DNA from 2 places in the Paenibacillus xylanilyticus genome. Region 1 is predicted to be linked to the other one. Evidence: a T-box and tRNA genes for the amino acid it is inferred to sense, from the RefSeq annotation. Region 1 holds a T-box; the other holds one or more tRNA genes.
What was found. The T-box of region 1 lies ahead of F4V51_RS23040 (valine--tRNA ligase). A T-box ahead of a tRNA ligase gene usually reads a tRNA of that ligase, here a tRNA-Val.
Positions count from the first base shown of each region.

Region 2: it encodes a tRNA-Val, which carries the amino acid that the T-box ahead of F4V51_RS23040 (valine--tRNA ligase) is inferred to sense. The anticodon was not compared.

Region 1 covers NZ_CP044310.1:5,172,461-5,188,586, forward strand. The annotation lists gene F4V51_RS23040 (valine--tRNA ligase) at 1-2,519, opposite strand, end outside; T-box leader at 2,578-2,866, opposite strand; gene F4V51_RS23045 (LysM peptidoglycan-binding domain-containing protein) at 3,027-4,565, opposite strand; gene F4V51_RS23050 (RluA family pseudouridine synthase) at 4,704-5,609, opposite strand; gene hemL (glutamate-1-semialdehyde 2,1-aminomutase) at 5,606-6,910, opposite strand; gene hemB (porphobilinogen synthase) at 7,060-8,061, opposite strand; gene cobA (uroporphyrinogen-III C-methyltransferase) at 8,197-9,759, opposite strand; gene hemC (hydroxymethylbilane synthase) at 9,764-10,720, opposite strand; gene F4V51_RS23075 (precorrin-2 dehydrogenase/sirohydrochlorin ferrochelatase family protein) at 10,723-11,373, opposite strand; gene ccsA (cytochrome c biogenesis protein CcsA) at 11,379-12,206, opposite strand; gene hemA (glutamyl-tRNA reductase) at 12,222-13,610, opposite strand; gene speD (adenosylmethionine decarboxylase) at 13,933-14,331, opposite strand; gene F4V51_RS23095 (non-ribosomal peptide synthetase module) at 14,668-15,255, opposite strand; gene yihA (ribosome biogenesis GTP-binding protein YihA/YsxC) at 15,525-16,126, opposite strand, start outside.
Region 2 covers NZ_CP044310.1:4,533,242-4,549,367, forward strand. The annotation lists gene F4V51_RS20115 (DUF1292 domain-containing protein) at 139-456, opposite strand; gene F4V51_RS20120 (stalk domain-containing protein) at 555-1,109, opposite strand; gene F4V51_RS20125 (hypothetical protein) at 1,338-1,538, opposite strand; gene F4V51_RS20130 (SDR family oxidoreductase) at 1,643-2,383, opposite strand; gene F4V51_RS20135 (TetR/AcrR family transcriptional regulator) at 2,388-3,002, opposite strand; gene F4V51_RS20140 (hypothetical protein) at 3,187-3,369, opposite strand; gene F4V51_RS20145 (YdhK family protein) at 3,470-4,045, opposite strand; gene F4V51_RS20150 (organic hydroperoxide resistance protein) at 4,244-4,663, opposite strand; one part of gene F4V51_RS20155 (IS3 family transposase) at 4,882-5,146, shown strand; one part of gene F4V51_RS20155 (IS3 family transposase) at 5,146-6,044, shown strand; gene F4V51_RS20160 (acyltransferase family protein) at 6,113-7,303, opposite strand; tRNA gene F4V51_RS20165 (tRNA-Val) at 7,514-7,586, opposite strand; gene F4V51_RS20170 (hypothetical protein) at 7,727-7,972, shown strand; gene F4V51_RS20175 (GNAT family N-acetyltransferase) at 8,210-8,653, shown strand; gene F4V51_RS20180 (DUF3892 domain-containing protein) at 8,780-9,016, shown strand; gene F4V51_RS20185 (hypothetical protein) at 9,094-9,375, opposite strand; gene F4V51_RS20190 (hypothetical protein) at 9,369-9,581, opposite strand; gene F4V51_RS20195 (DUF3889 domain-containing protein) at 9,728-10,048, opposite strand; gene F4V51_RS20200 (hypothetical protein) at 10,102-10,395, opposite strand; gene F4V51_RS20205 (manganese catalase family protein) at 10,611-11,513, shown strand; gene F4V51_RS20210 (DUF3221 domain-containing protein) at 11,599-12,192, opposite strand; gene F4V51_RS20215 (hypothetical protein) at 12,287-12,607, opposite strand; gene F4V51_RS20220 (FecCD family ABC transporter permease) at 12,788-13,819, opposite strand; gene F4V51_RS20225 (FecCD family ABC transporter permease) at 13,822-14,877, opposite strand; gene F4V51_RS20230 (glycerophosphodiester phosphodiesterase) at 15,112-15,846, opposite strand; gene F4V51_RS20235 (hypothetical protein) at 16,086-16,126, shown strand, end outside.

The sequences.
Region 1 (16,126 bases):
TCGCCTTCAAGGTTCTGCAGTTCTTTCTCCAGACGAGCCACTTCCTGCTCAATATCAATCAGTCCAGCCAGCGGCAAGTAAAGTTCAGCTCCCGTAATTACAGCACTCATGGCCTTATCCGGTGAACTGAGATCAAGTCCGCTGTCGAACTCGGATGTATTGCAGAATCGTTGAATGTAATGGCTGTTGCGTTCGATAATGCTGAATGTCTCGGCGCTGTTCGCTTTTACCATCAATTCAATCTTCTTGCTCATCGGCACGTTTACTTCTGCACGAATGTTACGTACGGCACGAATGGTATCCATGAGCAGGTTCATCTCGGCAACGGCTTCCGGATTCTCCAGCGCAGGATCATACACTGGCCAGGATGCAAGTGTAATCGTCTCGCCTTCATGAGGCAGATGCTGCCAGATCTCTTCCGAGATGTAAGGCATAAACGGGTGAATCAGGCGCATGGTGTGGTCCAGGACATAAGCGAGTACCGATTGTGTTTTTTTCTTGGCAACCGGATCTTCACCGTAGAAGGACAACTTGGAAAATTCAATATACCAGTCGCAGAGGTCATCCCAGATAAAGTTGTACAGCAATCGTCCTGTTTCCCCAAATTCGTATGCTTCGATTAGACGCGTAATATCGCGGGAAGTTTCGTTCAGACGGTGCAAAATCCAATAATCGGCTGTTCCAAGCTCTCCGCTGATGTCGCGATCTTCGTAAGTAAAGCCTTCCAGATTCATCAGTGCGAAACGTGATGCATTCCAGATTTTGTTAGCAAAGTTACGTGCCTGTTCTACCCGCTCCCAGCGGAAACGAAGATCCTGGCCAGGCGTGCTGCTGGTGGATATCATATAACGCATCGCGTCTGCACCGTATTTCTCAATAACATCCAGCGGATCCACACCGTTACCGAGGGATTTGGACATTTTACGGCCATCCGCATCACGAACCAGACCATGCATCAGAACATCTTTGAATGGAATTTCGTCCGTAAACTCCAGAGCTGTGAAGATCATCCGTGCAACCCAGAAATAAATGATGTCATATCCGGTTACAAGCACACTTGTCGGATAGTAACGTTTCAGATCTTCAGCATCTTCAGGCCAGCCGAGTGTGGAGAAAGGCCATAATGCCGAACTGAACCACGTATCCAGAACATCTTCATCCTGTCTCAGCTTACGACCAGCGTACTCTGGCAGTGTTGTTGGATCTTCAGCCGATACAATAATTTCGCCAGTCTCATCGTCGTACCAGGCAGGAATACGATGTCCCCACCACAACTGACGTGAGATACACCAGTCACGAACATTTTCGATCCAGTTCAGATATGTTTTCTCAAAACGATCCGGCACGAAGTTTACGCCTTCCCCGTTCTGCTGTTTTTGGATGGCTCTTTCGGCAAGAGGTTTCATCTCAACAAACCATTGTGTGGACAAATAAGGCTCAACCACAGCTCCGGTCCGTTCGCTATGTCCAACCTGATGTGTGTGATCCTCAATGTTGATCAAGACACCCAGTTCCTGCAGATCTGCAACGATCTGCTTGCGGCAGTCGCTGCGATCCATACCCTGATATTTGCCTGCTTCCGCATTCATGGTACCTGTCTCATCCATTACTGTAATCTGAGGCAGGTTGTGACGAAGACCCACTTCAAAGTCATTCGGATCATGTGCAGGCGTAATTTTTACAGCACCGCTTCCGAATTCCTTATCTACATAATCATCTGCAATAACCGGAATTTCCCGGCCGATGATTGGGAGAATCAGCGTTTTGCCAATCATGTCTGTATAACGTTCATCTTTTGGATGAACCGCAACTGCAGTATCACCGAGCATCGTCTCCGGACGAGTCGTTGCCACTGTAACATAACCGCTTCCGTCCTTAAGTGGGTATTTCAGATGATACAGGTGTCCCTGAACCTCTTTGTACTCCACCTCAATGTCAGACAATGCAGTACGGTTCACCGGATCCCAGTTAATAATGCGTTTGCCTCTGTAAATCAGGCCTTTTTCATATAGTTGAACGAACACTTTGCGCACCGCTTGGGAAAGTCCTTCATCGAGCGTGAAGCGTTCACGTGAATAATCCAGGGAGAGTCCCATTTTACCCCACTGCTGACGGATCGTTGTCGCGTATTGGTCTTTCCAGTCCCAGACTTTATCCAGGAACTTCTCGCGTCCAAGATCATAGCGGGTCAAACCTTCCTCACGCAGCTTTTGCTCTACTTTGGTTTGAGTCGCAATACCTGCATGGTCAGACCCTGGGAGCCACAAAGCGTCATATCCTTGCATGCGTTTGGTGCGGATCAGGATATCCTGGAGTGTGAAATCCAGTGCATGCCCGATATGAAGCATACCGGTTACGTTCGGGGGTGGAATTACAATGGTAAACGGTTCAGCATCCTTGCGCTGACCAGCCTTGAAATATCCACGTTCTGTCCAGGTAGAATACCATTTCTGCTCGGCAGCTTTCGGATCATACGTAGTCGGCATTTCTGTTGCCGCTGATTTTTTTTCTTCAGACATGTGTCATTCCTCCGTTACTTAATCATCATCGCCAAAAAACAAAAAAACCTTTCATCCATCAAAGGACGAAAGGTTAGCTTTCGCGGTACCACCTTTGTTTCACGCAGACAGAAAGAAACAGCATGCCTTTCTGAGGCTATCGTGACACTTCAAGCAGATAACGGCTGCTACCGGCCCATCCTACTTCAGGAACAAACAAATCACAATGACATGTTTCATCGTTCCTCGTATTCAAACAGGCAACTCCCGGGCGACTTCGATCAGTAGGTTCCTGCGGAATTTCTCAGCGCTGCAATCCCGCTCTCTGAAAGGCCTTGCTGTCTACTACTCCCATTCGACGTTGTTCTTTAAAAAACCTAAACACATCATACCCTGACCGTGCCCGATAGTCAACCTGACAACAGCGTAAACGGGCGGCAGCCCTGCGTATTAAGCCAAAAAGCAGTAAAAACCCGCAATCCTTTTTGGATTGCGGGTTGGTATGGACGTTATTTTACAAGTCAGAGGTCAGGGGATGTATAGAATCTGCCCTTCTTCAACGACTTGTTCCGATAAACGATTGTATAACTGGAGCTCCCGAGTGCTCAATTGGTAGCGGTCAGCAATGCTATCCAACGTCTCTTCCCGCTGGACGATGCACAGTTTAACTTTGCGGAATGGTGTCTGATCCACAATCGTGCCCAAGAACAGGTTCTTCCACTGGACATCCTCTGTCTGGTAGGCTTCTTCCTGAACGGAGCCAGCGACCGACTCGTCCTCCCGATCCGTTTCTGTATCCCGCACTGACCTACCTGAGGATAACAGGGACGAGATACCCACCCCTTCTTCCTGTCTTGGTGAAGACTCCCTTTTGCTGCCAAACGCGACTTTGAGCTCTGGCTTGTCTTCTGTCTCAGCCACAGGTTCAGGAATGAATGAAAATGGCTCTGAAGATTCATCTGCATCCACTGCTTCCGGTGCAGAAGGTCGTTCCCCTTCGGCAGATTCCAGTTCAGACGCTGCAAACACATCCTGCCAATTCTCTGATGGCTTTTCAGCCTCCGTCTGATCTTCCTGCGGTGAACCTGACCTGGAAGATTCGAAGTTCCAAACATTCGAAACAGCCACGTCTTCTGATGGTTGTTGGTTCAGCTCCGTGTTTGTATGTAAGGTCTCCACGGAAGGCTCCGCCCAGACAGATGGTGATTCCTCAGCCAGAGGTAGCAATGGCTCAGACTCCGGATAAGAAGCCAGTCGGTCTGCAGTCTCCGCCATGAAAGACGAGACGGGTGAAGGTGAGGCAGCCACTTGATTATCCGCTGCTTCATCTTCTTGGGTAATTAATGAAGGAGCGTTATCTTCAGCAGGTCTTTTCTGATATTCTTCTTCATCTTGATTCTCGAGCGTATCAGCATAGATCTGTTGCGGTGCAGGGGTTAACTGTTCTTCCGGCTGCGCATTTTCCTCATAACGGATGTTTTCTTCAGCGGCTTGCTGCGGATTCTCAGGAATTTCTGCTGCGTATAGAGACTCGGCCGTTATAGGCAGACCTTCCTCTTCACTGCGCTGCAGCAGATATTCCTGAGCAAAGGTGTTCAACCCAGCATCTGCATCCTCTGCCTCCGGGGCGCGGTTAACCTGCTGCGGATCAGGGGAGTGTACCACAGTAAACTCTTCCGCTGACCAGGCCTGCGGCTCTTCAACAGGAAAGCCCTCAATGCCACGCAGTGACAGCACACCTGTAATATTCAAGCTTCGGCTGGATAACAAATCCACATCAAAGTTTTCGATCTCAATCGAGATATCCTCAAGTGACCTTACCCGATTCAGGGGTACCGTGATCTCAACCGGAATAAAATGTTTCAGTTCCTCCGAGATTTCGTTCTCTCCCCGATACGCACCTGTAAGCAAAAGATGGCCTCGCAACGTTGCATGATCATCCTGACCGATGACTTGAATACGCGGGTATAACTCAATTTCCTCCAGTTCCTCAATGGCAGGGACTCCCTCGGACAAATGAACGCGCTCATAAATATCGAACCGCAAACCATAAGGTTGATTCAACAAAGGTGGCGTCCTCCTTTCGGCATATGTTCACCATGATCCTTCTCATGGGACTGATCCATGGTCCAAATCCTTCGTTACCCCATCTATATGCCATCGATGAGATGAGCATGCCACCTTTGTTCAAAGCTTGCCTTTTTATTAGGTTGTTCGTTCCCGCTGGACTAGCTGTTCAAAATCGGAAGGCCACGGATCTTGAACTTCAATCAGCGCTCCCGTGAGCGGATGATTAAACGTTAACACTTCACCATGAAGTGCCTGGCGTCCAATGGCATCTGACCTTCCTCCATACAGCTGATCGCCAATAAGCGGGTGTCCGGCATAACTCAGATGTACTCTGATCTGATGTGTACGTCCAGTATCCAGTATTAAACGCACAAGTGTAGCCCGCTCCCACACTTCCGCAATCTCTACATGAGTAACGGCTTCCTGCCCACTCTCGGAAACGCGTCTGCGCTGCTTATGATGTCTGTCCTTACCGATGGGCGCATCAATTTTGCTGCATTCCGGAGATACCTGCCCTTCCGCAATGGCTACATACTGACGCCCAATTTCTTTGCGACGCATGGCCTCATCCAATTTTGCCAGAGCAAAAGCATTTTTCGCATAGAGAACCGGGCCGGTTGTATCTTCATCGAGGCGATGCACATGGCGTACGCTGGTGTCGATACCGTTGATCTCATAATAAGAGGCGACAGCGTGATCCAGCGTAATGGCATGATCGGCACGAGTTCCATCCGGATGCAGCTTCATACCCGCGGGTTTATGTACAACCAGACAAAAATCATCCTCGTACAGCACCTCAATCTCTGCCCAACGGGGTTCAACATCAATCGGCTGAGATGCAAAAAGGGCCAGCCGAAGCCGGTCCCCTGCGAGTTGAATTCCGTGATTTGCCTTAAGCTGACGAAACAGCTTTTCTGGAAAAGAAAGTTCAGTGAGCAGCCATTGCTCTGCCGCAAGCTGTCTGTCTGGACTGCCTGTTACCACTTTGCCTGGCATCAGCTCCAGCCATTCCCCACGACGTTTCCAACTTTTGATCGTCATAGAGATTGCAGAGCCTTGCGGTTTGCTTCAATCGTATCGTCAATATCCTGCTCGGTATGAACACCAGAGACGAACATGCCCTCAAATTGGGAAGGTGCCACGCTTACACCCTCATCAATCATAGCTGCAAAGTAACGAACAAACTGATCCAAATTGCTTTCTTTGGCTATATCATAATTGGTAACAGGTACACTGCTGAAGAACGGACATACCATGGAACCAACGCGGTTAATGGTTACTGCAATACCCGCCTCTGCCGCATTCTTTTCGAAGCCAGCCTGCAAACGAGCCGACAACGTCTCCAAACGATCATAGACTTCCGGTGTCAACAGTTTGAGGGTGGTATAGCCTGCTGCCATGGCCAGTGGGTTACCACTTAGTGTTCCCGCTTGATAGATCGGACCGGTTGGAGCGATCTGCTCCATCAGATCCCGACGACCACCATATGCTCCGACCGGAAGGCCGCCGCCGATAACTTTACCAAGACATGTCAGATCGGGCGTAACACCATACCGCCCCTGTGCACAGTTCAAGCCTACACGGAAACCGGTCATGACTTCGTCAAAGATGAGCAGGCTGCCGTACTGGCTCGTCAGGCTGCGCAGGCCTTCAAGAAAGCCCTCTGCCGGAGGTACAACGCCCATATTCCCAGCCACAGGCTCAACAATGACAGCAGCCAGTTCCTCACCAAAACGTTCAAAGGCAAGGCTAACCGATTCCAGATCATTGTAAGGCACCGTGATCGTATTGGTAGCAACCCCTTCAGGAACTCCAGGACTGTCTGGCAATCCAAGGGTAGCGACACCGGAGCCCGCTTTGATCAGCAAGCTGTCCGCATGTCCGTGATATGAACCTTCAAACTTCAAAATTTTGCTGCGGCCCGTTACACCGCGCGCCAACCTGATGGCACTCATGGTTGCTTCCGTACCCGAGTTGACCATCCGAACAATATCAATGGATGGTACGCGCTCGCAAACAAGCTTAGCCATCTCGGTCTCCAGCAGCGTTGGAGCACCAAAGCTCGTTCCTTTCAGAGCAGTTTCACGCAGTGCTTCCACGACATCAGGATGGGCATGTCCCATGATAAGTGGTCCCCATGAGCCCACATAATCAATAAACACATTGCCATCAATATCGTAAATTTTGGATCCTTCTCCGCGTTCTGCATAGATCGGGGTAAGTCCTACGGATTTGAATGCCCGAACGGGGCTGTTTACGCCTCCAGGTATGTACTGCTTGGCTTCTTCGAATGCGCTGCGTGAGCGCTCATCGTTTCGTCTTTTTCCTGATTGTGCAGTCATGAACATCCTCCTTAATATGAAGGCCCCGCTCCTTATATGAACAGTAAACTGATCTATACAAGCGACATAACAGGCTCGTGCAGGGCCTTGCTATATGTTGGTAATTTGATAACGACTCTCTTAGCAAACGTGTAAATTACAAGGAACTATTACTTCTCAGCCAACCAGCGGGAGGCATCTTTTCCGTAATACGTGATGATCATATCCGCACCCGCGCGTTTCATGCTGAGCAAAATTTCCATGGCGACCTTTTTCTCATCAATCCAACCCTGCATTGCTGCAGCCTTCACCATGGCATACTCACCACTTACATTATAGGCCACAAGCGGAAGGTCAAATTGATCCTTGATTGTACGCATCACGTCCAGATAGGAAAGTGACGGTTTCACCATCAGCATGTCTGCTCCTTCAAGCACATCTGTTTCGGCTTCGCGCAGTGCCTCGCGGGCATTGGCCGGGTCCATCTGATATGATTTGCGATCTCCAAACTGTGGTGTGGAATCCGCTGCTTCACGGAAGGGACCATAAAAAGCAGATGCATATTTAACGGAGTAGGACATGATTGGAATATGGCTGAATCCATTCTCATCCAATCCTGCCCGGATTGCCTGGACGAATCCATCCATCATATTGGATGGGGCAATAATATCCGCGCCTGCTTTGGCTTGGGATACAGCTGTTTTTACAAGCAGATCCAATGATTCATCATTCAGAACATCTCCGCAGATATGTCCGTCCACTTCCACGGTATGCACCATACCGCAGTGCCCGTGATCCGTAAATTCACACAGGCAGGTATCCGCCACAACCAGCAGGTCGGGATACCAGGACTTAATCAATTTCGTTGCTTCCTGCACAATACCATCTTCAGCGAAACCAGAAGAACCAATGCTATCCTTTGTCTCAGGAATACCGAACAACAACACGGCCGGAATTCCCAGATCGGCAATCTCTTTTACCTCTTCCTGCAGACGGTCAAGAGAAAAACGGAATACGCCTGGCATAGATTTGATCTCGGATTTTACGTTTTCACCGTAAGTTACATAGATGGGTTGGATAAAATCATCCACAGTCAGATGAGTCTCTCTGACCATATTCCGGATGCCTGCGGATTGACGTAAGCGACGGTGTCGTACAATTGGAAAACTCATATAGATACATCCTCTCTTAGAGTAAAGTAGAGCAAAAAGGGAAGCGCGCCGGTATCCTAACGAATTCAGCACGCTTCATCAATCTGCTTTTGGTATATGGATACAATCTATTACAATAGCGATACAATTTTTAAATCAACGAGGCATAGCCCCTTCTGGAGAAGGCGTCCTTTTCCACTCCATCAGCGCAGAGATCATGCTTTCGATCGTTGCTTCTGCGGCCATCAGCGTTACCTTCAAGCCAGCTGCTTCTGCCGTTTTGGCAGTCACTGGCCCGATGCAAGCAACCTCGACATTTTTTAACAACGGTAATGGATCTTGGAGCCCCATCCGTTTAAGCATCTCCATGAAGTTCGTAACCGTTGAAGAGCTCGTGAACGTCACCGCGTGAATACCGCCTTCTTCCAGCAGCTTCAGAAGTTCATCATCATCCTCACCCGCGAGTACAGTATCATAGATGATCGCTTCCGTGACCTCAAGTCCCCGTTCCTTCAACTGGTCAGGCAACCAGGAGCGTGCCAGATCACCGTGGGGAAGCAGCACTTTCTGACCTTTTTTCAGTTCACTCTCAAAAGCATCCAGCATGCCTTCCTGCTGAAAAGGCCCTTTGACCACTTCGGCAACAATACCGTGCTTGCGCAAGGCCTCGGCAGTTGAAGGTCCGACCGCAGCGACTCTTGCTTGATGCATGGCGCGGATATCCTTACCTTGCTCTTCCAGATGACGGAAGAAAAACTCCACACCGTTTACGCTTGTGAAAAATACCCAATCAAATGTATTTAACGCACCGAAGGCATCCTTGACACTTTGTTTTGCTGTTTCACTCGTAGGCATCACGGTTTCGATAACTGGAAACTCATACGGTTCACCACCAAGTTCCTCGATGCGGTTCACCAGTTCACTCGCCTGACTGCGAGCGCGCGTCACCAGAATTCGTTTGCCGAACAACGGTAGTACCTCAGCCCATTTCAATTGCTCACGTTGATTCACCACTTCCCCGACAACAATAACTGCAGGCGGTTGGAAGTTGGCAGCAATGACCTTGGCTTCTATATTTTCAAGTGTACCCACAAGGGTATCCTGCTCTGCTCTTGTTCCCCAACGAACCAGTGCGACGGGTGTCTGTGCCGGACGGCCATGACGGATGAGCTGTTCACTGATATAGCCAATCTTGGCTACACCCATCATAAATACCAGTGTTCCCGTTGCGTTCGTTACTTTATCCCAATGAATGCTGCGATCGAGCTTGTCCGGGCTTTCATGCCCTGTAATAATGGAAATGGATGATGCATAATCGCGGTGGGTCACCGGTATTCCGGCATAAGCAGGCACACTTATTGCTGCGGTAACCCCAGGCACGATTTCAAAAGGAACGCCGTTTTTGCGCAGCAGGTCTGCCTCTTCGCCGACGCGTCCAAATATCGTGGGATCTCCGCCCTTCAGCCGAACAACCACTTTCCCTTCAAGGGCCAGATCGACGAGCAGCTGATTAATCTCTTCCTGCTTCATCGTGTGACGGTCAGGCCGCTTGCCTACGTAAATCTTCACTGCTCCAGGCTTCATCTGTTTCAACAATCTCGGACTGGCCAAGCGATCATAGACTACAGCATCTGCCTTGCCGATAGACTCCCATCCTTTTACCGTTATCAGCTTAGCATCCCCTGGACCTGCTCCTACCAAAAAGACCTTTCCCACCATGTCCTCATCCCCTAACTTCTGCCAGTATCTGCTCTGCTCCCCGTTCAATCAATCTCCACGCTACTTCTTCTCCAAGACGTACCGGATCCGTTCCGGTCAGAGCTTCTTTAAGAATCAGTCCGCCATCCGGCGTACCAACCATACCCGTTAATTGTAACGTGTTTTGCCCATTCGGGGAATCTGTATCTTGCTGACGATTCCAGACGGCATGAGCACCGATCGGCACCTGACAGCCTCCATTCAATACACTGAGGAATTTACGTTCTGCCAAAACGGGAGCAGCAGTCTCCGGATCGTTATACAGCTTCAACAGATGAAGCAGCTCCTCGTCATCCTCACGGCATTCAATCCCCAGTGCACCCTGTCCAACGGCAGGAAGGCAAGCCTCTTCGGACAGATACTCGGTAATCCGATCCTGCCAGCCCATTCGATACAATCCTGCAGCAGCCAAAATAATAGCATCAAGACCCTCCGTCTCCAGCTTGCGAAGACGTGAGTCAATGTTACCACGCAGGGATTCGAGCTGCAGATCCGGGCGGTATGCCTTTAACTGACTGGAACGACGGAGACTGCTTGTCCCCACTCTCGCCCCTTCCGGCAATTGATCCAGAGACAATCCCCCATTGGAAATCAATGCATCACGCGGATCGGCACGGCGCGGAACAGCGCCGTTGATTAATCCTTCCGGCAGTTCGGACGGCATATCCTTCATGCTGTGCACAGCCATATCAATGGTACGATCCAGCATGGCCTGTTCGATCTCTTTGACAAACAGTCCTTTGCCACCGACTTTGGACAGCGTTACATCGAGAATCAAATCCCCTTTCGTAACGATCTTATGTACTTCAAAATCAAATGCTAAACCTTCCCGCTCACAAATGCTTCGTAAATCCTGAATTACATGTCCTGTCTGTGTCAAAGCCAGTGCGCTTTGTCTGCTTCCCACTTTAATTGTACGCATGTCTACCGCTCCTCCTGATTACGGGATATCCAGTCCCCGATTTCTTCTTCTGTCCACCACTGGAATTGCCCTGTACGGATATCCTCCAGCACATTCATTTCAGTCAATCGCCGCAGTAAAATGCTTCGCACACGCGGAGACGACACACGTGACTTCACTTGAATTCTCATCTGATGCAGAAATTCAATATACGTCTCGTATTCTTCGCCAAATTGCTGCTCCAGTGTAGACCGAATCTCTGCAGCGGCTGCCGGTCCTGCTCCAGCCGTTGAGATGGCGATGCTCAGTCTTCCACGCCTGACCACACTGGGGGTGATGAAAGCACTGTTCTCGGAAGACATCGCATCATTCACCAGTATGCCCGCATCGTTAGCCTCCTGTACTACTTGTGCGTTGACTTCAGCGTGATCCGTTGCTGCATATACGAGAAAGGCCCCCCGCAAATCACCTTTGCGGTAGGACCGGGCTATCCACTCAATTCGGGAATCCTGATGCAGTTGTTTCAGCTCCGATGTGATTTCCGGACTAAACACCTTAATATGCGCTTCGGCGTGAAGCAAACCTTTGATCTTACGTTCGGCAACACGTCCGCCCCCAACAACGCAGCAGGTTTTGCCTGAAGTATTTACATATAACGGCGTATAGCGATCCATAGTTCTCACTCTCCTGTCCAACGATGAAACGCTGAATACGCATTGGTTAAAAAGCTCATAATGACAAAACCATATCCAATCAATGTCCATCTAGCCATGATGATGTTGGAAAACTGCTTTCTCTGCTTAGAAACGAAATAACCGATGTAGATCGCGATAGCGAGACCTGTTGCAATGACTTTCAGATCCAGAAGCAGATACCACCTGGTCTCAGCGACAATGGATAATACGGCCAGAACCACGGAGACGCCAAGTAACGGTGTTCCGATCAATGTTGCGCCATCCATGTATTTGCCAATGACTTCAAGACTCGGCATCCGCCGCATCGTATCATTCCATTTTTTGTTTTTCAATTTACGGTGCAGGAACAGATACAACATGGCGAAGACCGCAGCTACCGTGAGGGCTGCAAAGCCCAGATTTGCCAGCGTAATGTGCATGATCAGCAGCCCGTGAACGGTCTGCCAGTTATGCAGCGAGATCTCCCCGGCTGTAAACCACAATCGATTCAATACGGTAACTGAGAAGCCCACAATATTCAATAGCAGGATGACAAATTCCGAACGCTGGACACGTATCATCCCCAGGGACATCAATACGATACTAAACGAAAAGATAAACAGAAAATCGAACGTTGTATAGATCGGAAAATGGCCCTCGGTCCACATTCGCAAAATTACATGAACGACCTGAAGCAGCCAGACAACAACAAGAAACCCTGTGCCCGTTCGCTTCGCCCCCGCATTCCGTCGAATGCAGTCCGAGAAATAGAACAGAAGGCTCAGGGCATACATATAGATCAGAGCTTCATAGATTTGTTCAGAAAGGGTCAAGCTGTTCACCCGCCCTTATACACTTGCCGGAGCATAAGCCGGCATTGCGTCTTGCCGGTTGTCTTTAAGATGAACGGCGGCCGGTTTACCCAAGGCCGAGGCATCGCTTTGGTTTACTTTTTCTGCGGCCGTCTCCACTGCATCCTCCAAGGCAAAAATTTGGGTGAACATGCGTAGTGCTTCATCTCCATGCTTGCCGCCTGCCATTTCCTTGATCCGGTTGATCGGATCTGTCGTCATTTGATTCACGATGCTTTTGGTCAAACGACGGATAACCTTACGCTGATGTTCGTCGAGCTCAGGGAGTTTATTAAAGAGACTCTCCATCGTATCTTCATGAATGGAAGCTCCTTTCTCCTGCAATGCCCGAATCACCGGGCGAACACCTAATGTTTTGAGCCAGTGATAGTAGTCTTCCATCTCCAGTTCAATCATTTTTTCGATTTTGGCCGCTTCCACCTTGCGCATCTCCAGATTGCTCTCCACGATCCCTTCCAGATCATCAATATCATAAAGGAATACGTTGGATAACTCTCCGATGGCCGGATCAATATCCCGAGGAACCGCAATATCGATTAGGAATAATGGACGTGATTGACGGCGCTTCATGCTCTCACGGACAACGTAAGCATCCAGAACATATCGCTCTGCACCTGTTGAACTGATGACAATATCAACCTCACTCAGTCTCTCCAAAGCCTGCTCCATCGTACAAGGGGTTCCCCTGAACTTGGCAGCCAGCTCCTGAGCCCTTGCAAGAGTTCTGTTCGCTACAATGACCTCTGAGGCTCCATTGGCGTACAGATGCTTGACTGTCAACTCACTCATTTTGCCCGCTCCAAGAATAAGTACCTTCTTGTCCGTAAACATGCCAAAAATACGTTTCCCCAGTTCAACAGCGGCGTAACTGACCGAGACTGCACTTTCTCCAATGGATGTTTCCGAATGTGCTCTCTTGCCCAGAGTTACCGCCTGTTTGAACAACATGTTAAACCAGGTGCCTGTCGATTTCTCTTCCTGGGCAGTGAAAAAGGCCTGCTTCACCTGTCCAAGAATCTGTGTTTCACCAATCACCATGGAATCCAGCCCGCAAATGACACGGAACAAATGGCGAATGGCTTGATCATCTTCATATATATATAAGTGTTGCGTAAATTCTTCCCGCGGAACATTAAACCATTGTTCCATAAACGTACGAATAAAATAACCACACATGTGAAGACGGTCTACCACAACATACAACTCGGTACGGTTACATGTGGCTACGATTACACCTTCCAATACACTCTTGGTCAGCTTGAGCTGCTGCAGCGCTTCAGACAAGTCTTTTTCTGCAAATGTGAATCGTTCCCTAACCTCTACAGGCGCCGTGCGATAATTCAAACCAACTACAACGATGTGCATTGCAAGTTCACCTGCCTAATAAATTTCCAATCAAAGTGTTTTCTACATATCTCCATCCATTTATGCTTGACATGGTTAATTATATCACACATCATGACCGCGACTGGGCCATTTTTATGAAATGTTTATGAAATCCCCATGTAGATTATCCTATGCATTGTCATTTATTGTAGTGTCTCACCAATCTTCTCCGTTATTCGTTTAAATCCATTTCTTCAAAATATTAAAACAAATAGTCATGGAATAATTCCATGACTATTTATAATTCGGGACAATTGCTCATTCCCCATATGTGAACATTACTCATGTTTATCTACATCAATTAGACCAGTTCGATCGGTTGCACTGTCGGTGTTACGACCTGCAGTTCACCCAATCCACGCACCAGTTTCTTAGCGTACGTTTTCTCCGGTTTCAAAACGGATACCAGGTAGTCAATAGCCAGCTGTGGGTCTACTGTTTCACCACAAGTGTAGCAGTCAATCGCCGCAAACCCTCTCTCAGGATACGTATGAATGGAGAGATGGCTCTCTGACAATAGCACAAGCACTGTCGCTCCTTGTGGCTCAAACTGCTTGGATTGCACGGACATTACTGTCGCACCACATGCCTCTGCAGCTTCTACCAGTTGGGCTTGCAGATACTCTGCACTGTTCAGTAGATCAAAGTCGACACCCCAAACATCAACAGCAACGTGTCTTCCGAAAGTTGAATATTCCATCCTTCGGTTCCCCCTTCCTAGGAATAAAATGTTTGAAAATTTCATCCGCTAGGACCTACGTCATTCACTTCCCGAGGGAATAACCTCTCGCAACATATAATGTCCTGAGTGAATCCTGGTTCCTATATTCTTTTCAACGAGAATAAAAATAACATCTATTTTAAAGGAATGCAACCCTTTTTTTACAGTTAAACAAATAAATTATTGCCAGCCTAAATGAACGCATTCTTCACAAAAAATCCCCTTCGGAACCTGAACCGGCAAGTGCCTGCGATCAGAATCAATAAGGGGATGGATCAAGCATTAATAGTCGTATAACGGCCGTCTTAAAGCTCACTAAGCCTCAAGTTCAAAGAGCCGTTTTTGATGTCGAGCAAGTGTTGCATCAATCTGATGAAGCTCTTCAGGAGCTGATGTATGAATCCTAGTATCGAGAAGTGTGTCCACCTCAGCATATAATCGGTTAATTTCACGCTCAACATCCCGCGCCTGGAACTGACGCTGTAATTCAAGCAATGTGTTTTTGTATTCATAAATCAGGCGGGTATTTTCCCCGTTTTGTTCTACAATTTTACGAACAGAGCCTTGAGCATAAACATACGTCATGGTGAATTCTTCATAAATCCGATGAACAACGCCGTCACCCTTAAAGGTCATAAAGAGTTTACGGACAACGTTGGTCAGATGATGGTTTACCAGACGGCAAGACAACTCACAGATGTAAAACCCTTTCTGACGGTCAAAAGGAAAATGGACTTCCTCTCCACTGACATCTGCAAGCACAATTTCCTGACAACCATTATCAAGCACCTTAACCCGGTGATGAATCCGGCCATCGTCCGACATGCGCAAAAACTGATGCATCTGGGGTTCTGACAATTTAAAAGTGGCATTAACATACTCTGTGGCTAACCGCTGAGCCATACAAATCTCCTCAATTCTTCCCCGATTGTTTTGCCTTCCTGCTTATGGGCAGTCATCTCAAAATTCTTCAGGCCGGCAAAGCCGGTATTTTTGTTCCTGTGGCATGAACGCACCTACATTCATTATACACCACTGCCAAACCAATATGCTCCAGAACAAAACAGTGAATTCTCATAAAATCCCATGAAAATACGGATATAATCGATCATTCATTCTTTGTTCAGCCAGCTTACTCACTTTTCCGCATTAACATGGCGTAATCTGCCTGCTCATTCATTCACTTCGCTGATCTCTTCAGATTCAGATTCGTCGGAAGCAGATTGTCCAATACCTGCGTGGCGTGTAATGATCTCCCATAATTCATCTTTACCCAGTCCTAATTCAGATGAAAACGGTACAAACAAGTCTCCTGGACGCAGATCGAGCGCTTGCTTGATGACTTTGATATGTTTGGCTCTGCGTGTCTTTGGAATCTTGTCCATTTTGGTTGCTACGACTACCAAAGGCAATCCGTGATGGCGAAGCCATTCATTCATCATCTTGTCATCCTTGGAGGGTTCATGTCTCATATCCACCATTTGCATGACAAGCTTCAATTCCTTGCGGCCGAGCAAGTACTTCTCCATCATTTTACCCCAGGCAAAGCGCTGCTCCTTGGAAACTTTGGCGTAACCGTAACCTGGAAAATCGACAAAGTATAAATCCTGATTAATTTTATAATAGTTCAGCTGCTGCGTTTTACCCGGTGTTGAGCTTGTTCTTGCCAGATTTTTGCGGTTAATCAAACGATTAATCAGAGATGATTTGCCCACGTTTGAACGTCCCGCCAAAGCAATCTCCGGCAGGCCATCATCGGGATATTGTTCAGGCC
Region 2 (16,126 bases), 640 kb from region 1:
AATGATCCTACTCCATGGGTAATGATATCGAAGGACCAAGCTCCGGCTTGGCCCTTTTTTGTTGCTTTTTAGAGCATGAAAACAAACAAAAGACCCCTTGAGATCAAGGAGCCCCGTTGTTCTAGTGCATAAGAAAAATTACTCTTGTCCTGCGACGAGCTCGTTGTAAGCCGCTTCAACGCGGTTCCACTCGGCTTCGTCTTCAATATTGTAGAGCACCATTTCCTCGTCTTCTTCTTCCATACGCAGAATGATGCCGTCAGCTTCAGGATTGTTACGTTCCAGCAGGAGCGCATAAACATGGTTTTCCACGTCAAACGTCTCCACCAAAACCATCTCCACGTCATTTCCGTTCTCGTCTGTCAGAGTCAGAAGAACTTCTTCATGCTCGTGGTCGTGGTCATGGTCGTGACCGCAGCCGCAGGCATCGCCGTGTTCATGTGTGTGATCGCTCATTGATATACCTCGCTTTGTAAATAGAAATTGTGTAACCTTGCATATCGTAACATGTTCGCAAGGCTAGGTCAATTTACTCAGCAACGTTATTTTTCGCCTCATTCGTTTAGTGCGGTAATGATTTTCTCTGCCACCAGAACGTAGTTGCTGTTTGCATTTTCTTTAATATGAAAACCAACCTGGTATTTGCCAGCACGACTGAAATCATACGTAAAATCGTAAGTCCGGAACCAGAAATTATCCTTCTGGGTTTTGAGCTCCTGGGATTGAATATCCTTCACCTGGCCACTCGGATTGGTAATTGTCACCTTCACTGCAGCCACATCCGTTGTTAAGCTGTCCACTTGAGAAAACACATTGAATTTCAATTTGCCAACGTTCACGTTGCCAAATACGGTGTCTCCCTTGAACAGAAAAATATGTACATTCGGCTTAATCACCGTTACTCGCTTGTTGCTGTTATCCCATCTGGCGATCCCCCCTGCTTCTCTCACAGGTACATAGGTCGTTCCATCGATCAGGTAACCTCCGTCAGCTGCTTCCTTGCCGTTGATGAGCACCCGAATCTTTTCGTTTACGGAATCCGCAAACAATAAAGACCCGCCGAGCAAGGAGAATACCGTGACACACAGCAATATTCTTTTCCATTTCATTCCGTCAATATTCCCTCCCCTGCTGCAAGCTGTTGTACATTTATACTGCAGGTTCAACAACAAAGTTGCGCTGTTTTTCATCATTTTTCATTTTTTATCCAGAAAATTTCCCATCCCTTGGAACAATCAAAAAGAGGCCCTTCTCCTTCGAGAACGCCTCTGTAGTATGGTTATTGTAAATGCGAGCTTATACGAATTATTTCTGGGAAACTTCAGCCTGAAAAGAGACTAGGAAGTCGTGTGCCGAGTCAGGATGCAAGGTACGCCTTTCCCTACGGCTCCTGCCGTCCGCATACGTGCAGCGTATTCCATGCCTCGTGTACAGGGTGTCTTGCATCGCTCGCACACATCTGAAGTGACCAATTTCATGGACACACGGAGTTTGTCACTCTTCAACGCTGGTGCTTTTTTACCTTTTGCCTTTGCCATCCCGGATTCCCCATTTCCGCAAGTGCTTACTAATGTAGTGCATCATATGGGGATTCGCCCGGTTTGGTGTCAATGCCGAATGATTATTCTTGCGAAATCGTTCGTTAGATAAAACCACCGTTTACACGCAGTGTCTGTCCGGTGACCCACTGCGATTCAGGGCTGACAAGAAAAGAGATAACACTTGCGATGTCTTCCGGTTCGCCCAAGCGACCAAATGCATTCATCTTGCGCAGCCCATCCAGCTGCTGTTCTGTCTTGCCCGCGGCAAACAGTTCCGTATTCACCGGACCAGGTGCCACTGCATTAATCGTAATCTGTTTGGAGCCGAATTCCTTCGCGAGTTGACGGGTAAATTGCTCCACTGCACCCTTGGTACCTGCGTACACGCTATATCCAGGAAACATCTGACCAACTACGGAGGTGGAAAAGTTCACGATTCGTCCGGCGTTCTCCATGGTTTTCAGGGCTTGCTGACAGGCAAAGAACGTTCCCTTCACATTAATTGCAAATTGCTGGTCAAACTCCTCCTCGGTAACGTCCGCCAAAGGTGTTGTTTTCATCACCCCTGCGTTGTTGATCAAAATATCCACTTTGCCCAGCTGCTTCACCGTTTCTGCGAATAAGTGCTCCACATGATTCTTTTGTGCCAGATCTGCGTGGATCGTGATCGCCCGGACACCCTTTTGACGAGCTAGTTCTGCCACTTCTTCTGCCTTGTCTGGACTGCTCGCATAGTTGATGACGACATCTGCGCCAAGATCGGCGAGCTGCAGGGCTATTGCCCGTCCAATTCCGCGTGATGAACCCGTGACGATGGCAACTTTACCTGATAAATTGGTCATGAGATTACTTCCTCCCTGAATTCAGATGAAATACACCTTGCTCAATCAGCAACCAAACCTGCTCGAATTCCTCATCAATGGTCTCACGATGCCATTCGTATGCATGTGCGGGATGATGGAAGCGAGCTGTTGCGTTTAGGATTCCTGCAGCAACCTTGTTCGGTTTCGGGAAACGGAGCTGCTGGTCCTGCTGTATAATCTCGGCGAGATGCTGTGTTAACTGCTCCACATGTCTGTAAATGAGTTCTGCCGATTCCTGTGTAACCTTGGCATACATATCAAATAACTCTGTGTCTGATTCTGCATAGTGCCGTTTAAGGTGATTTAAGGTTTTGATATATTTTTTGAGATGTTGTATTCCTTCTCCAGCTTCGGTCTGTACGCTTACGACCTTCGCGAGTGGAGCGATAATCTCATCTTCCAACCACTGTGCCGTTACACCTTCAAGTAGTTCCTTCTTGCTGGCATAATGCCTGTAAATGGTACCATGGCTGACTCCAAGCAATTTCGCTACATCTGTAACGGAGGTTTTGGCAGCACCAAACCGCCTGATGGTTTCCTGCGTGGCTGTAATAATCTGCTCTTTGGTTAAAAATTCAGAAATTTTATCTTTGCTCATATCCTTAAGATGGTTAAAACGAACCACCCACTGGTCACCTCCGTCGTAAATGTAGATTAACACAGATTTTAACAAATGACAAATATTGATTTTTGTCATTTGTCATTCTAGTGATATGTACTTTTTTCACACAGCAAAAAAGAGCCCAAGTAACGGACTCTTCATCTCACCCTCTATTATTTATTCAGAAAACATACTTGAACAGTAAGAATAGGACAACCAGAATCCCTCCAAGAATCAGCCAATTGCTGATTTCCCACCAAATGCCTTTACCTCCACCAGATATAAGTTCTTGTTCGCGCTCTTGATGACGCTGGCTGTGCGTTTCTGTCTCTGAGGCATGCGGTGGTTTGCTAAAATCCATCATATACATTCCCCTTTCCAGCAGAATTTCCGGCCTTCAAGTTCCATTATAACCCAGAATTGCATTAAAGGATGAATGATTCTCCCCCCATCGGTAGTGTCGTCTATTCAGCTGATAACTCATTCTCTGTAACCCACTTGTGATTTTTCACCGGATCTCCTCCGGTTGTCGGCGTGTAATCCACCATATACACGGTTGTCTGTTCAGCGGAATCAATGGTAGCGGTTGCCCCTTTCATACCGGTCATGTGGTCGGCGTTCAATACAACCTTTGTACCAACTTTATAGGGGGCATTATTATGATCCTTTATTTCCTCTTGGATCACCCACTTATGGTTCTTCACAGGCTCTCCCCCCGTTGTCGGTGTATACGTAACTGCATAAACGGTCGTTTCATAGGCTCCAACAATCGTGGCGGTTGCCCCTTTCATACCGGACATATGGTCGGCACTCATGATAACCTGGCTGCCAATCGGATATGTAGGATTCACCTTTTCCATAAGCCCTTGTGGCAGCTCTCCTGAATCCGAATGATGCATTTCTCCTGTAGTGGCTGTATGACTGTTATTGCTGTCTACGCTGCCATTGCTGCTATTCTGTTCCGTATTTTTACCGCAACCACTTACGATCAGACTTCCTGTGATCAGTAGAGATACCATCATCATTACGTACTTTTTCATGTCAACTCTCCTTTGAAATACGAATCTAGATACCTATAATATACCCCATGTGGGTATACTTCAACCTTCAACCTTCAACCTCCAAGCTTTACCCTTAGACCCGCATAATAAAAAAAACACCTTCAGCTCTGTCCTATCCCCTTTTTGCAATGGGCCATGGGACAGACATTTGAAGGTGTTCTTAGTTCATATTGATTATTACGCCATCTCCAGAGTTACATTTACATTGCCTTTGATTCCTTTGGAATATGGGCAATAGTCATGAGCAAGTTTGACAAATTTCTGTGCGGTCTCTTCATCCAAACCCTCGATTTTCACTTCCAGCTCGACTTCCAGCTTTACTCCGTTGTCCGAAGGATCTGTAACAAGCATTACCGTTGCAGATACGGTGCTTCGCTCAATCTCCACATTGTGTTTCTTCAATTGGAATTCCAAAGCAGAGTTAAAACATGCACTGTATCCTGCTGCAAACAGCTGCTCCGGATTCGTAGCCGTAGTCACTTTACCACCAAGCTCCGGCGGTGCAGCTACATCCAGCATAAATACGTTATCTGGTGATTGCACGATCCCTTGACGTCCACCTGTATTGATTACTGTCGTTTCATATAGAGTTTTCATTGTCATTTCTCCTCTTCATCATTTAATTTTATTTGATAAGTTAATCTTGCTTATTTATTGTTTACAATTAGATTGTAAACAATTTAATTGCTTTTGTAAACAATTTTTTTATTATAAAAAAAGAAGCCACCATTTTGGTATTATCCCCTTTTAGTAGACATGAGAAAAAAGACATCTGTTAAGATGAACTTAATCATGTAAACGAAGGGGATTTTTTCATGGCTAAAAAAGGACAAACATACCGGCGGTACTCCTTGGAGTTGAAATTGGAGGCCGTCCGGCTGGTCAACGAAGAACATATGAGTATACGTGAAGTAGCGACGCGTTTAGATATTCAAAATAAATCTCAGGTACAAGTGTGGGCAGCCAAAGCGAAACAGGGAATGAGTCTAGAACCTGCTACACCCAAACGGGGACGCCCTAGAACCAAGTTTTCCAGTATGGAAGAAGAGATGGCGTATTTGCGGGCGGAGATTGAATACTTAAAAAAGCAATATCCAAATCTACACAAGGAGTGACGAGTAAAGCAGCCAGATTTCAAATCATTGAGGACCTGAGAGCACGCCATGGTCTGGCTTGGCTCTTGAAGTTAGCTGCGGTTTCCCGCTCGGGTTATTACAAGTGGAGAAAAAGCATAGCAGCCGCAAAAGAGCGTAGACACAAAGAACATGAACTAGAATCCCATTTGCTTGCCATTCATCGCGTGCATCCTTACTTTGGCTATCTTCGAATGACCGTTGCTTTACGACGGGAAGGCCTTCGAGTCAACCACAAAAAGGTGTACCGATTAATGAAACAATTAGGCATCTGTTCTGTCATTCGAAAAAAGCGTCGATTCTTTGGAAAACAAGCCTCTGTGGTAAACCCAAATCGGCTGGAGCGTCAGTTTCAGGCGGATACACCACGAACGAAGCTGGTTACGGACATTACCTATATTCGTGCTGGAGAACACTTTGTGTATCTGTCTGTTATTCAGGATTTATACAATAACGAAATTGTAGCGTGGCATCTTTCTGAACGAAATGACCTTGCTTTAGTTCATGACACGCTGGATAGACTCCGTCAGCACGTGGATCTGAATGGCGTAATCCTACACTCAGATCAAGGATTTCAATATACGTCGAAGCCATTTAACCGTAAACTAAACCAGCTTGGCATGCTAGGCAGTCACTCCAGGCGTGGAAATTGCTTAGATAATGCCTGTGTTGAATCTTTTTTCTCTCATTTGAAGACGGAGAAAATTTATTTGAATAAGGCGGCAAACAAAGCAGAGGTTGAGCAGCAAGTGAATGAATACATACTGTTTTACAACCAAAACCGATTTCAGAAAAAACTAAACGACCGTTCCCCGGTAGAATACCGGGAAACGGCCGCAGCTTAAATCTTGTCTTTTTTTTGTACTGTCTACTTGACAGGGTTATGACCATTTTGGCGACTTCATTTGTATTCTTAATTTAATGGCTCCGTGCCTGAAAAATCAGTTGAAATTTCCACTTGCGTGCGTTTCGGTCTTGGTAATGTTGCAACCACTCGCTTACCCATGGCAATAAACGGCTTTTCGATATACAGATAAAGGACATATGATAAAGTTATTGTTATAACCAGCAATGATACAAAAGACAACCCTGCTGTAAGGAGCTTTGAATAATTTAAATCGATGAAGAATTTTATTATGAAAGGCATTATTATCATATGCATCAGGTAAAGTGAATAGGAAATGTCAGCGCCGAATTTAGATACTTTTTTCGAAAGGAGTCCTCCAATTAATGAAACAATTGAATATATACTTCGCGGCAAAACAAGCTTCAAGTTCTCGTAGAACATTAAGAAGATGAGCCCGATAGATAAGATAATTGTTAACCTGTCCTCCACCGCAAGAATAATGCACCCGTTAAGAGCAACAAATCTCCATCTAAGTTTTTTCAAGGCTGCAGCCGCAACCATCATACCCAAGATGAACACAGGCATTCTAAAGAAAAGGGCAGCCGGCATATCAAAATATGATTTTAAATAGTTAAGTGATAAAACTGATACTACAACGGAAATAACGGTTATCACACTAAATCTCAAACTTGCTTGTTTTCTAAACAGGACAGCAAAAATTATCGGGAATATAACGTAAAATTGCATTTCAAGTGATAAGCTCCATGCTACAGATAGTATAGTACTGTCCTCGTGAGGTATTAGCCCATGAATAAAGAGTAAATGAGAGAACATACCCACCAAAGTTGGCGTTTCTAATTTGCTCTCTTTACCAAAAACAGTAATCGAACTGCCCGTAAAAAACTCCAATATTTCTTTCCTTAACAAATACATGTTTTCAACAAGGAAAAAGGCGGCAATTATAGCAAGAAAGTATATAGGGTAAAGCCTGAATAATCTTCTCAAAATAAATTTTACTCCTGTGGACGCCTCGAGAAATGGTTCTTTTTCTTCCCTGAGAATGTAGTGGTAAGTCATTAAGAAACCAGTTATGATCATGAAGCCATTTACAGCTATTATGGGCTGTTGTAGTAGACTCGAAACAAAAGGAATATTAAAGAGATTCGTGCCCCCAATAATGATGTAGAAGTGCCCACAAACAACCCATAATGCTAGTAAAAACCTCAAACCATCCAATACACTGGTATTCAACTTCATTGCCCAGCACCTCTCTATCCACTCGTCTTTTGATACATAATGTATCATTTATTATTTGCTTTGATCAAGCAAAATAATGAGTGAACTAGATAAAGAGCCCTACCCGATTAAGGAAAACGTTAATGTTAAATGTAAGTAACCCCTTGGACACTATAAAAATTACTTCCACAAACAAGAAAAAAGCCCTTGCTACGCAAGGACTTTTCGTTATGATCTGTAGTGGGCTCGAACCACTGACCCCTACCCTGTCAAGATAGTGCTCTCCCAGCTGAGCTAACAGATCATGATAACCTATTCTGTTCGAATGAAGTAACAGTATCATACCAAGTAAACGCGTACAATGTCAATGGTTTATTGGTTATATTTTGTGAAGAATGGAGCACACTAAGGAATGATTACCATTTCATTAAAGAGGTGACTCCTATGCCACATGCAAACTCCCATAAATCCCAAACCCATCGCAAAAAATGGGGCTTCATTCTTCCCCTTACCATACTTATTCTCGTGATCTCCGGCTGCAGTCTGGAACGGGATGAACATACCGTGCAATTCCAACAGCTACAGCAACCGAATGTAACGGATGATTTGCCTGTTTGGCTCGATGTCTACTCGAAATCTGTCCATGAAGAGGTCTATTCGCCTCAGGGAAACAGTGAGCTATTGCCCTGACACTCTTGCATGTTATCACTCGTCCTCATCCCACTTTCTGGAGTAGGCTTTCTTGGTTACGTAATATAATAAAACAATCATTCCGGCAGACATCAAGAGTGTAATGGTCATAATTCCTGCCACGCCCATTCTCTTCGCCCCTTTCCCAATATGTTCCAGACTCAACTATACAGGAAAAGCGTTTTTTTGTATAATGCAGTCTGATATGTCGCTCAAGAGCAGAAAGAAGGAATGGAATTGGCAGCCGAAATTAGTTATGTAACGACAGATGAACAGCTCCAGCAAGCATTGGGCATCCGCCATGACGTTTTTGTCATCGAGCAGCAGGTGCCTGCCGAGATTGAAATCGATCAATTTGATGTCATCAGTCCTGATGTACATCATGTTTTATTAAGTACGGACGGACAGGCTGTAGCTACAGGACGACTTATCTATTACAGCAAGGATACAGCCAAAATGCAGCGAATTGCTGTGCTTCAATCCCATCGTTCATTCGGTTATGGACGTGTACTCCTGCTGGCCATGGAAGAACGGGCACGGGAGCTTGGCTTAACATACTCTATACTGGATGCGCAATGTCAGGCTCAGAAATTTTATGAGAAGCTTGGATATGAAGTGATTTCGGAAGAACCTTTTTATGATGCCGACATTCTGCACGTACGCATGAGAAAGAGTCTGTAAAACCCTATCCTTCGGTGAATCTACGTGCTTGCAACTGTTCTACGATGTCATGCATACTTTTCTTCGATTCGGACAGGCTAAAGGGGAACTCAAATTCTCATTTCCTCAGATAAGGAGTGTGACATGATGAATCAGACGACACGTGAGAGCTTCACAGCTGTACAAAAAAATGGTGACGGTGATCTGACTGGCTTTCAAACCTCATCTGGACGTATACTGGATTATCAACAAGCGCTGGCAGAAGTACAGGCAGGAGCCATAGCGGGTGTGAATGTGTTTAAAGGCAAGGACGGGGAAATGTACATTCGCGGTGATGCGGACGGCGACCCGACCAACAATCTGGATCAACTCCCCACGTTCTGAATATACGATGTGTAATAACGAAGCAAGCGCCAGTCCGGCATCCCGGATTGGCGTTTTTATTTCGCAATAAAGTTTCCCTAGTATTCCAAAAAATATTTAACAGCATCTCCGGCAGGCTGACTCTTACGAATCGGCTGCGGTTCCTGTTCCCATGCCTGCAAGATCTGTATTCCTTCCAGCGTGGATTTATTGTCCCAGTTAATATGCTGTCTGCGCTCCAGTTCAAGCAATGATTCGCGAATGAGCTCCCGGCTTCGCCCTGTCTTGTTCTCCAGCTCCTCCATTCGGGGCATACGTCGTCGCTGCCCGGCATAATTAACGATAATTCGTAAAATCTTCCGTTCAAAATCGTTTAACATATGCCCGCCTCCCCGTCCTTATGAAGGATAGGACGCCATGCCAGAATACCTTGCTCCAGGAATGTCCGGGGTGATCCATCTGCTCCTGCGGATGCTCGGATTCTCCCACCTCGCACACTGTTAATACGAATCTGACGCTGCGTAATATGTCCTGCACGATCCATGTACACGAGTTCCACCATCTGGCCGATATATTTTCCCAGCATAATCATCCCTCCAATAAGAACGTTTGTTTGTATACTTTATTATATGCGAACATAAGTTCTTTATTCAATAACTAAAAAAAGGATTTTTATACAGCAAAAAACCAGGCTTATCCCATCCATCAGAGATGCCTGGCTTTTTTCATTTTTTAGTGTCGATCCGATTCACTGAACTCTACCTTTTTTAACTGCTGGGTTGAAGGATTAAAATCTACATTGACATACACTGCAAACTCCTTGCCATCCTTGCCCCTCACCCATAACTTAAACTGCTCGCGGGATTGATTGGCTGTCAGTGATGTACGTCCAATATGCTTGTAATCCAGTATGTCCACATTATACTTGGTCTGCGTTTCTTTTACGGCAATGATTCCCCACTTCGCATAATCCGGAATGGGAGCCGCTGAACTGGTGGCTAGTCCCGACAAACTCAGCATAATCGTCATCAGTGTAACGATAAGTAATCTCATATCAATCACTCCTTGGGGCTTGTTTCCGTTAGCCTGCCCATGGGAGGATTATTTTACACGATCAGTCGAATGATTAATGTTACAGGTTGCTGAACCCAGCGAACAATCTGAAGAATCGTTTGATGCCGATCCAGAGGAGGATTGAAGCTTATCCCCCAGTCACCTGACAATACTTGATTCGTTGGGTCCGGATTGGACGGTTCATCCAGCCCATACTTTTTCTTCAAGGCTTCCCTCGTTTCTTGATCCACTTCGACTTGATGATGTACATAAGCAGAGACATGCTCCACATGAAGAAGTAAAAGTATACCTATAGTAAATACTGCGATAAGCCAACGTTTAAGCAAAACTTGTCCTCCTTTTTTATTGCCCTTAGCCAAAATCCCCATGACTCTGATTGTAACTCAAATACATCCCCATTGGAAACGAGATCCTGAATCGGATATATACGTCTTTAGCCCCAAATATGCTATATGCCGTTTGATTCTCCCATTCTATGTGTAATAGGCCTTGATAGACTGAAGGATGATCTGAACACCCATTTCGAGGAGGTTATATGTAAATGTTCAAACGAATGGATGAAATCTTGATTGAAATTCCCAATGTCGAGAAGCCCGATCCCAATGCAGCTGCCTCCATACAGGAACTGCTAGGCGGCAAATTCGGAGAGATGTCAACGTTGAACAATTACCTCTATCAGTCGTTTAATTTTCGTTCCAAGGAAAAATTGAAGCCCTTCTACGACCTCGTCATGAGTATTACAGCCGAAGAATTGGGTCACGTGGAGCTGGTGTCTCACGGGATAAACCAATGTCTCAGAGGTTCAACCGCCTACAAGGAACCCGATGATACACCACTTGGTTCCGTGAAGGATGCACGTCTATCCTATCATTACCTCGCTGGTGCCCAAGGCGCCATGCCTTTTGATTCTATGGGCAACCCGTGGACCGGTGCAAATGTGTTCAACAGTGGTAATCTGGTCGAGGATCTGCTGCATAACTTTTTCCTCGAATGCGGCGCACGTACACATAAAATGAAAGTATACGAAATGACGGATCACCCTGCTGCCCGGGAAGTGGTTGGGTTCCTGCTAGTACGCGGCGGCGTACACGTCGTGGCCTACGCCAAAGCGCTGGAAATTGCAACAGGCGTGAACGTGACCAAGCTGGTTCCTATTCCATCATTGGACAACAAGGCGTTCACCGAGACCCGAAAATATGAAGAAAAAGGCGTACACACCAAGCTGTACACGTATAGCGATAAAGACTTTAATGCCATCGGCCAAATCTGGAAAGGAACACACCCTGAAGATGGACAACCACTTGAAGTCATTCAAGGTGTTCCAGAAGGCTTTCCGATTCCGGAAGCCCCTGCGGTGGAAGAAGAATTCGCCCCAGGCATTTCACATGAGGACTTCGCAGAAATTGCACGTCGTCTGAAAATGGCGGGAAATATTACGGATTGATACAGCATGATCATAATCATGCCATAACATATAAAGCCCTCGTTTGCAAGATAAGCAGATCTGAGGGCTTTTGTTTTTTTATGCTTCATTCACTTTTTGGTTCCTGCACCACCGATTCCACCGGCTCCACATCCGGAACTTCGAGTTCAATCTGGGCCTGATTATTATCCGCTGACATGGCATCCCGCATGCGAACCGTCCAGATTCCTGTGTTGGCGTGAAACTCAACGTCTTCAATGACCGGCAAACTTATCTCCTTACCATAGGATAAGTAGATTCCGCCGCGAATGGCGTCCGCCTCACTGATCTTCGCGCCTTCGGGAGTTGCCGCAGCATACTCCGCAATGGACTCTGCTCTTGCACGACCTGGATAAGGCTCAACTTCAGGACTTCCATCCGTCCAGACTTCTACATACGTACCAATCTGAGAATCGGGTACATTGGAAAACCATTTTGCCGGATAATACTTACTGGTTTCTCCATTCGTTCCGATGTCCTCATGTTCAGGATTCACAACAAGGATGGAATTCTCTTTGCGATCCACCACATAGCCGGTAAACCCTTTCTCTTTTGGAGCATCTGTTCGCGGCGGTTGTGCCCCTTCCTTCTGAACCTGTACCGAACACCCTGTAAGAATTAATATGATAAGCAGCATAAGAACGAGCATACGACTGGCCACTTTCATTCCCCCTCTATAGGCAACATGTAGTGCAGCCTATTTCTCTTCCAATAGACGGCTTTCCATGACCCGAAGTTGCAAAAGAGGGGCAAGATTATCGCTTAATTTTTTGGGATCTTTTATACGCATACCTTCCCCAAATGATCAACCCCGCACAACATAACAGAACACAGTAGCCCCAGGCAAATAGCATGGCGATTCCCAGTCCGATATTGGCATCCAGCCGTTCATCAGTTAATTCGGTATACAAAGCAAAGCCCAAGGGCACCGCCCCTACGATAAATAATACGGCCATCAAACCGCCCCAGCGTCTGAACACCGGCTTTTGATGCGATTGAGACAATTTCTTAATACCCCTATACAGGATGAACAGAAGCAAAATGAATATCAGCCACGTGCCAAGAATTTGTGCCATCTTGACCGCCTCCTTCGAATATAATCCCAACTTATCATGTTAAAAAATCATTTCCTGCTTGTCCATTATATTTCGCCCTTCTCCGGTACATTAATCACATCCATATCAATTAAAACAAAAACGCCTTCACCCGGCCCTAGACGAGCCCAATGAAGACGTTCTGTTACCATGTGAATTGCTCTATCTGGTTCTGCTCAAGAGATAGAGGAAGTATGGCGCACCGAGGATCGCAACCAGAACTCCTGCCGGAATTTCGGAAGGCTGCAGAATGACACGGCCCAGCGTGTCCGCAATGAGAACAAGAAGAGAACCGACCAAAGCGGATGCAGGCAAAAGAAACTGATGTTTCGGACCCACAAGGCGTCTGGCCAGATGCGGTCCGATCAAACCTACAAAACCAATTCCGCCACTGACAGATACGCAGGACCCGGCTAGACCTACGGCAGCAGCAAGCAGGATGAGTCTCTCACGATTAACCGATGCACCCAGTCCACTGGCGGTCTGGTCCCCAAGGTTCAGGACATTCAGCACACGCGCTTTATATAGAACGACCGGAATTAGAATAATTAGAAATGGAAGCAATGCCGTTACGAACTTCCAGTTTGATCCCCAGATGCTGCCTGCCATCCATGTCGCCACAAACTGATACTTTTCCGGACTGAGCCGAAGTGTAAGCACAATCATAGCAGAGCTGATTCCGGCCGCTACCCCAATTCCTGTAAGAAGCATACGGGTAGGCATGATGCCCTCTCCCTTTTTATACGAAAGCACATAGATGAGAAAGGCGGCAAAACTGGATCCAAGCAAGGCAAGAATCGGCAGCAGAAATACAGGGGCCGCGGTTGTTGTTGGGAAAAAGGATACAAATAGCATTACGACGAGCCCCGCACCTGCATTGATCCCGAGAATCCCCGGGTCCGCCAGTGGGTTACGGGACACCCCTTGCAAAATACATCCGGACAAGGCAAGCCCTGCACCTACCAAGATTGAAATTACAATCCGAGGCAAACGGAACTCAAACAGGATGAGCTCCTGCTTCGGTGTTCCCCCACCAAATAACGTACGCAGCACTTCAAAAGGGCTCAGCTTCGTGAACCCCGTGTTCATGCTGATCATAAATGCTGCAATAATCAATGCACCGAGTACAATCATGACCATGGTGCTTTTCGTTCTCTTTTTGCGCTCAGCACCAGTGAGAGTTGAGGATCCCATAATTACAGAGACCTCCTTTCTTTACGGGCCAGATAGAGGAAGAACGGTACCCCGATCAAGGCAACCAGAGCACCGATTGGTGTCTCGTATGGCGGATTAATCATGCGTGCAGCCAGATCGGCGAACACCAGCAGCAAGCTTCCCATGACCGCGGAACACGGAATGATCCAGCGATAATCAACCCCGACGATTTTACGCGTAAGGTGGGGGATGATAAGCCCAACGAAACCTACAGCACCAACCACGGATACGGCCGTACCCGCAAGAATAAGCACAACGATAAGACCAACCAGCTTAATCACGCCGGTACGCTGTCCCAGTCCGACGGCAATCTCTTCGCCGAGACTAAGAAGTGTGATAGAACGAGATATAATCAGGCCTACAATGAGTGCAGCCAGGACCCAGGGGAACATGACCTCCAGTTGAGACCATTTTGTACCGGCAACACCGCCCGCTGTCCAGAAGGCCAGATCCTGTCCAATTTTGAAATACAAGGCGATCCCTTCACTCAGTGCGGACAACATGGCGGATACCGCTGCTCCCGCCAACACCAGCCTAAGAGGTGTAAGGCCCGATCTGGACGCTGCTCCGAATCCGTATACAAGCAGTACGCCAAGCCCTGCCCCGATAAAGGAATACATAATGATATACATGTACGGCATGCCAGGGAAAAAAGCGAAACACACCGCCAGGGCAAATCCTGCCCCGGAATTAAGCCCAAGCAAGCCTGAATCCGCGAGTGGATTGCGTGTCATCCCCTGCATGATTGCACCAGCTACAGCGAAGCAGGCACCAACCATCGCCCCACCTAGAATACGCGGCAATCGAATTTCCCAGATGATCTGATGCGGGGTAAGATCCGGGTTGAAGTTAAAGATGGCTTGCCAGACTACACCGAGTTTAATATCTGCGGCACCAAAAGAAATGGACAAAGCCATACCCAGGGCGAGCAGTACGAGACCACCCGTCAGGATCAAGGTAGCAGCCCAGGGACGAGTATGTATTTTGGCTGTCGGAGATTCCGTATGATGACTTGTCGATGAAGCCTTCGAACTCATATGTGCCCACCCTTGTTATGAGTGGAGTAGACCAATCCTATGTACATAACAATCACCTCTCTGTTATTGCCGTTCTTTTAATGATATTGATTCTCATTCCCATACATCATTGTATGTCATCAATCTCTCGCTGGCAATGGACAAATGGGACAAGTTTATTGCATTAAACATGTTTTAGATCCAAAAAAAGCTGCACCGAGCATAAGGGCTCAGGTGCAGCTTGTTCTTTTGATGTTAACGGCTATGTACTCCAATCAGTGCGGCCAGTACATCGGGAACATCCGTAATGATCGCTTCCACACCCATCTGGATCAATAATTGCATCTCTGCAGGATCGTTTACGGTAAATGGATGTGTCGCGATTCCCTGAGCCTGCGCAGCAGCTACTTCCTCCTGTGTTACAGCCAGCTTATATGGATGCAGTGCCGAGGCCTCCAGTTTGGCTGCATAGTCGTATGGACGATAGAGTTTTTCCATGTAAAGAAGTGCCGTCCGAATCTCGGGAGCAATCCGTTTGCACTTCACCAAGGATGCATGATTGAAACTCGAAAGGATCACTTGCTGTTCCAAATCCCAATTTCGAATGGCTTGCACAATCTTTTCCTCCATGCCCTTGTAACCAACAATTCCATTTTTCAGTTCCAGATTAAGCAAAATCCTTTTTCCCTGCACGAGATCAAACAGTTCTTCCAGTGAAGGGATGCGCTCTTGGGCAAAATCGGCATGGAACCAGCTACCTGCGTCAAGTGTACGCAATTGCTCGTATGTTGTATCCTTAACCCAGCCGGATGCACCTGCAGTCCGGTTCAACGTCTCATCATGAATCAAAACCAATCTGCCATCACTGGACATCTGAACATCAGTCTCAATACCCGTGGCTCCAAGCTGCAGACCATGTTCAAACGCAGCCATTGTATTCTCTGGGCAGACGGCAGAAGCTCCTCTATGCGCAATAATTTCAATCGCCATTCCTCAGCACCTCCTGAATTCGCACATCAACTCTAGCAATTCCACTATACGACCGGTTTGTCATAACCGTATTAACAGAACGTTTAATGCGTGTTCGATTCCATATTGGATGTAGATGGCTTGGGGGAGATGTCCATTCAGATTGGGGATTCACTCATTTTTGCGAACTCAATCTGCAAATCGACATAACATAGTATGAGCGATAGAAGTTCCGTACTCCGCCATAAGGAGGTTGACTATTGAAGCGCATAACTTCCCATAAACCGGTAATACCCCCTCA